One region of the Phreatobacter oligotrophus genome, then DNA from elsewhere that is predicted to be linked to it. Evidence: predicted binding sites of a transcription regulator. Region 1 holds the regulator's gene; the other holds the start of a gene.
The links. Region 1 encodes LexA, which represses DNA repair genes until DNA is damaged. Its sites were predicted from a motif close to TGTTCNNNNTGTGTTCNG; they were not measured.
Positions count from the first base shown of each region.

Region 2: the regulator LexA is predicted to act here: its motif matches at 1,759-1,776, upstream of recA (recombinase RecA).

Region 1 covers NZ_PZZL01000004.1:132,079-135,488, forward strand. The annotation lists gene moaC (cyclic pyranopterin monophosphate synthase MoaC) at 1-135, shown strand, start outside; gene C8P69_RS10415 (molybdopterin molybdotransferase MoeA) at 138-1,340, shown strand; gene lexA (transcriptional repressor LexA) at 1,446-2,144, shown strand; gene C8P69_RS10425 (ComEC/Rec2 family competence protein) at 2,149-3,410, opposite strand, start outside.
Region 2 covers NZ_PZZL01000008.1:73,187-76,596, forward strand. The annotation lists gene C8P69_RS17170 (fumarate hydratase) at 1-1,063, opposite strand, end outside; gene C8P69_RS17175 (cupin domain-containing protein) at 1,185-1,646, opposite strand; gene recA (recombinase RecA) at 1,860-2,939, shown strand; gene alaS (alanine--tRNA ligase) at 3,231-3,410, shown strand, end outside.

The DNA of each region.
Region 1 (3,410 bases):
GCGCTGACCGCCGTCTCCGTCGCCTGCCTCACCGTCTACGACATGGTGAAGGCCGTCGACCGCGGCATGCGGATCGAGGCGGTGCAGCTTCTCGAAAAGACAGGCGGCGCCTCCGGCACGTTCCGGGCGGAGTGACCATGGCCGGCCTCCTCCCCGTCGAAGAGGCCCTGGCGCGCGTTCTCGACGGCGCATCACCCCTTCCCGAGGAATGGATCCCGGTGGGCGATTGCGACGGCCGCGTGCTGACCCGCGATCTCCTGGCGTCCCGCAGCCAGCCGCCGGACGACATGTCCGCCATGGACGGCTATGCCCTCCGCGCATCCGACCTGCCCGGCCGCCTGACGGTGATCGGCGAGGCCGCGGCTGGGCGGGCCTTCGGCGGCGAGGTCGGGACGGGACAAGCGGTGCGCATCTTCACCGGTGCACCGATTCCGCCCGGCGCCGACGCGGTCATCATGCAGGAGGACACCGCACGCGACGGCGACGCTGTGATCATCGACCGCACGGCACGACCCGGCCAGTTCATCCGCCGCCGCGGCCTCGACTTCACCGCAGGGGTCAGCGTCCTGCCCGCGGGCACTGTCATGAACCCGCGCAGCCTCGCCCTCGCCGCCGCCATGAACCACGCATCCGTGCCGGTCCACCGTCGGCCGCGGGTCGCGATCCTCTCGACCGGCGACGAACTGGTGGAGCCCGGCACCGCGCCGGGCCCGAACCAGATCGTCTCGTCCAATGCCCTTGCCATTGCCGCGATGGCGCGCCGTGCAGGCGCGGACGTGACCCATCTCGGCATTGCCCCCGACCGGCTCGATGCAACCCTCGCCCGGGTGCGCCTTGCCCGCAGCGAGGGCCATGACATCCTCGTCACCTCCGGCGGGGCATCGGTCGGCGAGTACGACCTCATGCGGGACGTGATCCGCCACGAGGGCGGGGAGCTCGGCTTCTGGAAGATCGCCATGCGCCCCGGCAAGCCGCTGATGATGGCCGATCTCGGCGAAACGCGGCTGCTCGGCCTGCCCGGCAACCCTGTCGCCTCCTTCGTCTGCGCGATGTTGTTCCTCGAACCGCTCATTGCCCGCCTCGCGGGACGTGCCGTCGACGGACCGGCGACCGAGGCCGCGATTCTCGGTTCTGACGTCCCAGCCAATGACCTGCGCGCCGATCACCTGCGTGCCCGCTTGACCACATCGGCGGACGGCCTCGTCGCCACGCCCTTCCCGGTCCAGGACTCCTCGATGATCCGCGTCCTCGCCGAAGCCGACGCGCTGATCCTGCGCCCGCCCCATGCGCCGGCGGCCCGCGCGGGCGAGCCCTGCCGCGTCGTCCGCCTGCCGCGCTAGGCCTTCACGAAATCTCAACGGTTGCAGAACACACATAGAACAGATAGTGATTGTTCATGGTCTGTTCGTTCGATTCGGGCCGGTGACACTCAGGGGCGGTATCCGATGCTGACGCGCAAGCAACACGAGCTTCTTCGCTTCATCCAGGAGCGGCTGAAGGAGACCGGGGTGCCCCCCTCCTTCGACGAGATGAAGGAAGCCCTCGACCTGAAGTCCAAATCCGGCATCCACCGGCTCATCACGGCGCTAGAGGAGCGCGGCTTCATTCGCCGCCTGCCGAACCGCGCCCGCGCCCTCGAGATCATCCGCCAGCCCGAGCAGTCGGCCGGTCCCGCCACCGCCCGCGGCAAGTTCTCGCCGAGCGTCATCGAAGGCTCGCTCGGCCGCTCCCGGCCGCAACCGGTTGATGACGACACGGTCATGCCGGTCGCCGTGCCGCTGATGGGCCGCATCGCCGCCGGCGTGCCGCGCGAGGCGGTGGAGCAGCGCATCTCGACGGTCTCGGTGCCGCCGGAGCTCATCTCCCGCGGCGAGCATTACGCCCTGGAGGTGCGGGGCGATTCGATGATCGAGGCCGGCATCCTCGAAGGGGACATCGCCCTGATCCGCAAGGGCGACACGGCCGAGACCGGCGACATCATCGTGGCGCTGATCGATGACGAGGAAGCGACGCTGAAGCGGCTGCGCAAGCGCGGCACCTCCATCGCCCTCGAAGCCGCCAATCCAGCCTACGAGACCCGCGTTCTCGGTCCCGACCGGGTGCGCATCCAGGGCAAGCTCGTCGGCCTCATCCGCCGCTACTGACGGCTCAGCGCGGCGGCTCTGCGTCGCCCTCCTCGGGCATGTCGGCCGCCGGAGGCGGTGCAGGCGCTTGGGGTAACGCCGCATGGGGCCCTTGCAGCACCGGCGGCATCGCTCCCTTGGGCGGCGCCCGGTGCCAGGGTCGCGTCCCGTATGTGAGGCGTGCTGTCTCCACCTGCCATGATCCGGCCTCGTGGCGCAGCCGAAGGGCGCCGGTCGAGGGGATCGCCGAAAGGTTCAGCACCACGGCGCCGCACCCGTGCGGAACCGCGAAGCGCGTCACCACCAGCCGCGCCTCGCGGCAATCATCGGCCAGTGCATCGGGATGAAGCGGCACGGCGATGCGGCCGCCGCCCGCCAGCGGCATGGCGCAGCCGAGGCCGTCGCACCGCACCCCCTGTTGCAGGCTCTCCTCCGCCGCATTGCGCCGGTCGCCCTCCGCCAGCAGCCAGCGCTGGACGGCGAACCGGCTGCCGCGCCGCGAGACGACCCGGAGCGTTCCGTCCGGCGCGCGGGCGGCGACCGTCGTGCCGTCGCCGTCGACAAGCGCGAGCGGCGGCTTGCCATGGGGAGCGGCCGCGAGGCCGGCCAGCACCAGCGGCGCCCCGATCCAGCGCAGCGGCGTCGACAGCGCCGCGACCAGCACCAGCCCCAGCGACAGGACCAGCAGCGCGGACGGCCGGGTCTCCGGCACGATCACCTTGCCGCCCGGCCAGGAGGCGACCCATTCGACGATCCGCACGAAGAGGTCGACGCCCAGCCCCGCCAGGGCCCAGACCGGCTTGTCCCAGCCGAAGGGCCAGAGCATCAGCGCCAGGATCTCCAGCGGCATGACGAAGAACTCGATGACCGGGGCGCCGAGGAGGTTCCCGGCAACGCCGTAGAGATGCACCGTGTTGAAGTGGTGCGCCGCGTAAGGGGTCGTCGCGAGTGAGGCGACGAAGGAACTGGTCGCAAGGCCCGCGACCCCATTCGTGACCATGAGCAGCATGCGGCCGATGCCGGCTGGGGCATCGGCATGCGCCTCGGCGAAGGGCCGCAGCGACACATAGCCGGCAATGAGCGCCAGCGTTGCGGCGAAGGACATCTGGAAGCTCGGGCCGAGAAGGCTTTCGGGCGCGACGAGCAGCACGGCGAGCGCGGCGATGGCGAGCGTGCGCAGCGTCAGCGCGCCGCGGTCGAGCATGACGCCGAGAAGGACCACGGCGATCATGATCCACGAGCGCTGCGTCGCGACTTCGGCGCCGGAAATCACGAGATAGATGGTCG
Region 2 (3,410 bases), on a different contig from region 1:
GCGCGGCCTCGTCGACCTCGGGGAGGTACTGGGCGGGATGATGCTCCAGCTCCTCGAGGAAGACGCCGTCGCGGGTGATCTTGCCCAACGCCTGGCGGTCGGCCGAGCAGGAGACGGCGATGGCGATGGGCAGCGAGGCGCCATGGCGCGGCATGCGGATGACGCGGACGTCGTGGCAGAAATACTTGCCGCCGAACTGCGCACCGACGCCCATGGCCTGCGTCAGCTTGTGGACCTCGGCCTCCATGGCGAGGTCGCGGAAGGCATGGGCGAATTCCGACCCTTGAGTCGGCAGGGCGTCGAGATAGCGGGCCGAGGCGAGCTTCGCCGTCTTCATCGTGTGCTCGGCGGAGAGGCCGCCGATGACGATGGCGAGGTGATAGGGCGGGCAGGCGGCCGTGCCGAGCGTCAGGATCTTCTCGTGGAGGAACTTGATCATCCGGTCATGGGTGAGGATGGACGGCGGGGCCTGGAAGAGGAAGCTCTTGTTGGCGGAACCGCCGCCCTTGGCCATGAACAGGAACTTGTAGGCGTCCTCGCCCTCCGCATAGATCTCGATCTGGGCGGGCAGGTTGTTGCGGGTGTTCTTCTCCTCGAACATGGAGATCGGCGCCACCTGCGAGTAGCGCAGGTTCTTCTTGGCATAGGCGTCCAGCACGCCCTGGCCGAGCGCCGCCTCGTCCTCGCCCTCGGTCCAGACCAGCCGGCCCTTCTTGCCCATGATGATGGCGGTGCCGGTGTCCTGGCACATGGGCAGCACGCCGCCGGCGGCGATGTTGGCGTTCTTCAGGAGGTCATAGGCGACGAACTTGTCGTTGGCGGTCGCCTCGGGGTCGTCGAGGATGCGGCGGAGCTGCGCGAGATGGCCGGGGCGCAGCAGGTGGTTGATGTCGATGAAGGCCTGCTCGGACAGAAGCCGGATCGCCTCGCGCTCCACCACCAGCACCTCCTTGCCGAGGACGGTCTCGACCCGCACGCCCTCCGAGGTCAGCTTGCGGTAGGGGGTCTCGTCCTTGCCGAGGGGGAAGAGCGAGTAGGAGCCGGCGGCGAGCGGAGCGTTCATGGGCGGAGCCTCTGCAGGAGGTGCCGCGGCCAGCGCTCGGCGGGCGGTCGGCGGCCCGGCACCGCGGCTTCTCTAGCCCAGCGCCGGACCGAATTGAAGTCGTTCCAAAGTGCGTACGAGGTCAGGCCGGGGAGGCGAGGGGCTTGGCCTTCTCCACCACGAAGGTGCTGACGATCTTGACCTTGGCCGCGCTGGCCTTGCCGCCGCCATGGACCGTGCCGGGCGGGATCTGGAAGGCATCGCCGGCCTTGAGGTTGCGCGTGCCGACGCCCTGGATCGGCAGCTCGACCTCGCCCTCCAGCACATAGCCGGTCTCGATGCCGGGATGGGTGTGGGGCGCGACCACCGCGCCGGGGCTGATCTCGACCTCGGCGATGATGGTGACATAGCCCGGCGCCGGGCCATCGGTCTGCGACAGGACCTTGCGGGTGAGGCCGCCGGCGGGCGGCGCGCCCTGGGCTGAGGCCGATGTGGCGAGGCCGGTGGCGGCGAAGCCGGCGACGGCGCAGAGGGCGCAGCCGGTGAAGACGCGGCGGTTCAGTCGGGGCCGGCGCGCGGCCTTCGGTTCGGTCATGTCGGTCATGGGTTCCTCCGGTCGGGCCGGCCTCTTGAGGGGCCGCCTCGGCGACGAGAATGGCACCTGCGGCAGCCCGCCGCATCAGGGCTGCCGGGACCGGCGGATCGGCCGTTCGGACGAGAACGAAAAAAGAACTTGCGAACGAGAACAAAGCATGTACATTGTGGGGTATCAGAGGTTTTGGGCCGAAGGCCTTGCCAGCGGAGGGGAACGACAGCCATGAGTCAGGCCGCACTGCGACTCGTCGAAGGTTCATCCATGGACAAGACCAAGGCGCTGGACGCCGCTCTCTCCCAGATTGAGCGCGCCTTCGGCAAAGGCTCGATCATGCGGCTCGGCAAGAGCGACAAGTCGATCGAGATCGAAACGGTCTCGACCGGCTCGCTCGGTCTCGACATCGCGGTCGGCATCGGCGGCCTGCCGCGCGGCCGCATCGTCGAGATCTACGGGCCGGAATCCTCGGGCAAGACGACGCTGGCGCTGCACACCATCGCCGAGGCGCAGAAGAAGGGCGGCATCTGCGCCTTCATCGATGCCGAGCATGCGCTCGACCCGGTCTATGCCCGCAAGCTCGGGGTGAACCTCGACGAGCTCCTCATCTCCCAGCCCGATGCCGGCGAGCAGGCGCTGGAGATCTGCGACACGCTGGTGCGCTCCGGCGCGGTGGACGTGGTGGTGGTCGATTCGGTCGCGGCCCTCACCCCGCGGGCCGAGCTCGAGGGCGAGATGGGCGAGAACCAGCCGGGCATGCAGGCCCGTCTGATGAGTCAGGCGCTGCGCAAGCTCACCGCCTCGATCTCCAAGTCGAACACGATGGTGATCTTCATCAACCAGATCCGCATGAAGATCGGCGTCATGTACGGCTCGCCGGAGGTGACCACCGGCGGCAACGCGCTGAAGTTCTACGCCTCCGTGCGCCTCGACATCCGCCGCATCGGCGCGATCAAGGATCGCGAGGAGGTGGTCGGCAACCAGACCCGCGTGAAGGTGGTGAAGAACAAGCTGGCGCCGCCCTTCAAGCAGGTCGAGTTCGACATCATGTACGGCGAGGGCGTCTCGAAGATGGGCGAGCTCATCGACCTCGGCGTCAAGGCCGGCGTGGTCGAGAAGTCCGGCGCCTGGTTCTCCTATGACAGCCAGCGCGTCGGCCAGGGCCGCGAGAACGCCAAGGCCTTCCTCAAGCAGAACCCGGACATGGCCGCCAAGATCGAGGCCGCGATCCGCCAGAATGCCGGCCTCATCGCCGAGAAGATCCTCGGCGAGGTCGATCCGGACGGCGACGCCGACAGCCCGGATTGAGGCTGTTCCCGTCCGTCCAGTCCCCCTGTGGGGCATGGCGACAGCGTTATGAGGCAAGGCCGGGTTAGTCCCGGCCTTCGTCGTTTTCGGGACCGGCGAGGGGGCCTTGGGGCGCGACCCGCGCGCTCCCGCTCACCAGGCTGGCCTCGGCCCGTCCCTTCCGAGGGCGATGCGCTGCGACGCCGTCCCCCGCGATAAGCGGTTCCGTTTCGAAAAAAATGCTCTAGAACACCCGCCGACCTTTTTTCTCAGGCGGCCCCCGATCGGGGCGGCCCAACCAGCGTTTCGGCCATGACCGGCGTCAACCAGATCCGCAAGACCTTCCTCGATTTCTTCGGCAAGAACGGCCATTCCGTCGTCGAGTCCTCGCCGCTCGTGCCGCGCAACGACCCGACGCTGATGTTCGCCAATTCCGGCATGGTGCAGTTCAAGAACGTCTTCACCGGCGTCGAGAGGCGGCCCTATTCCACC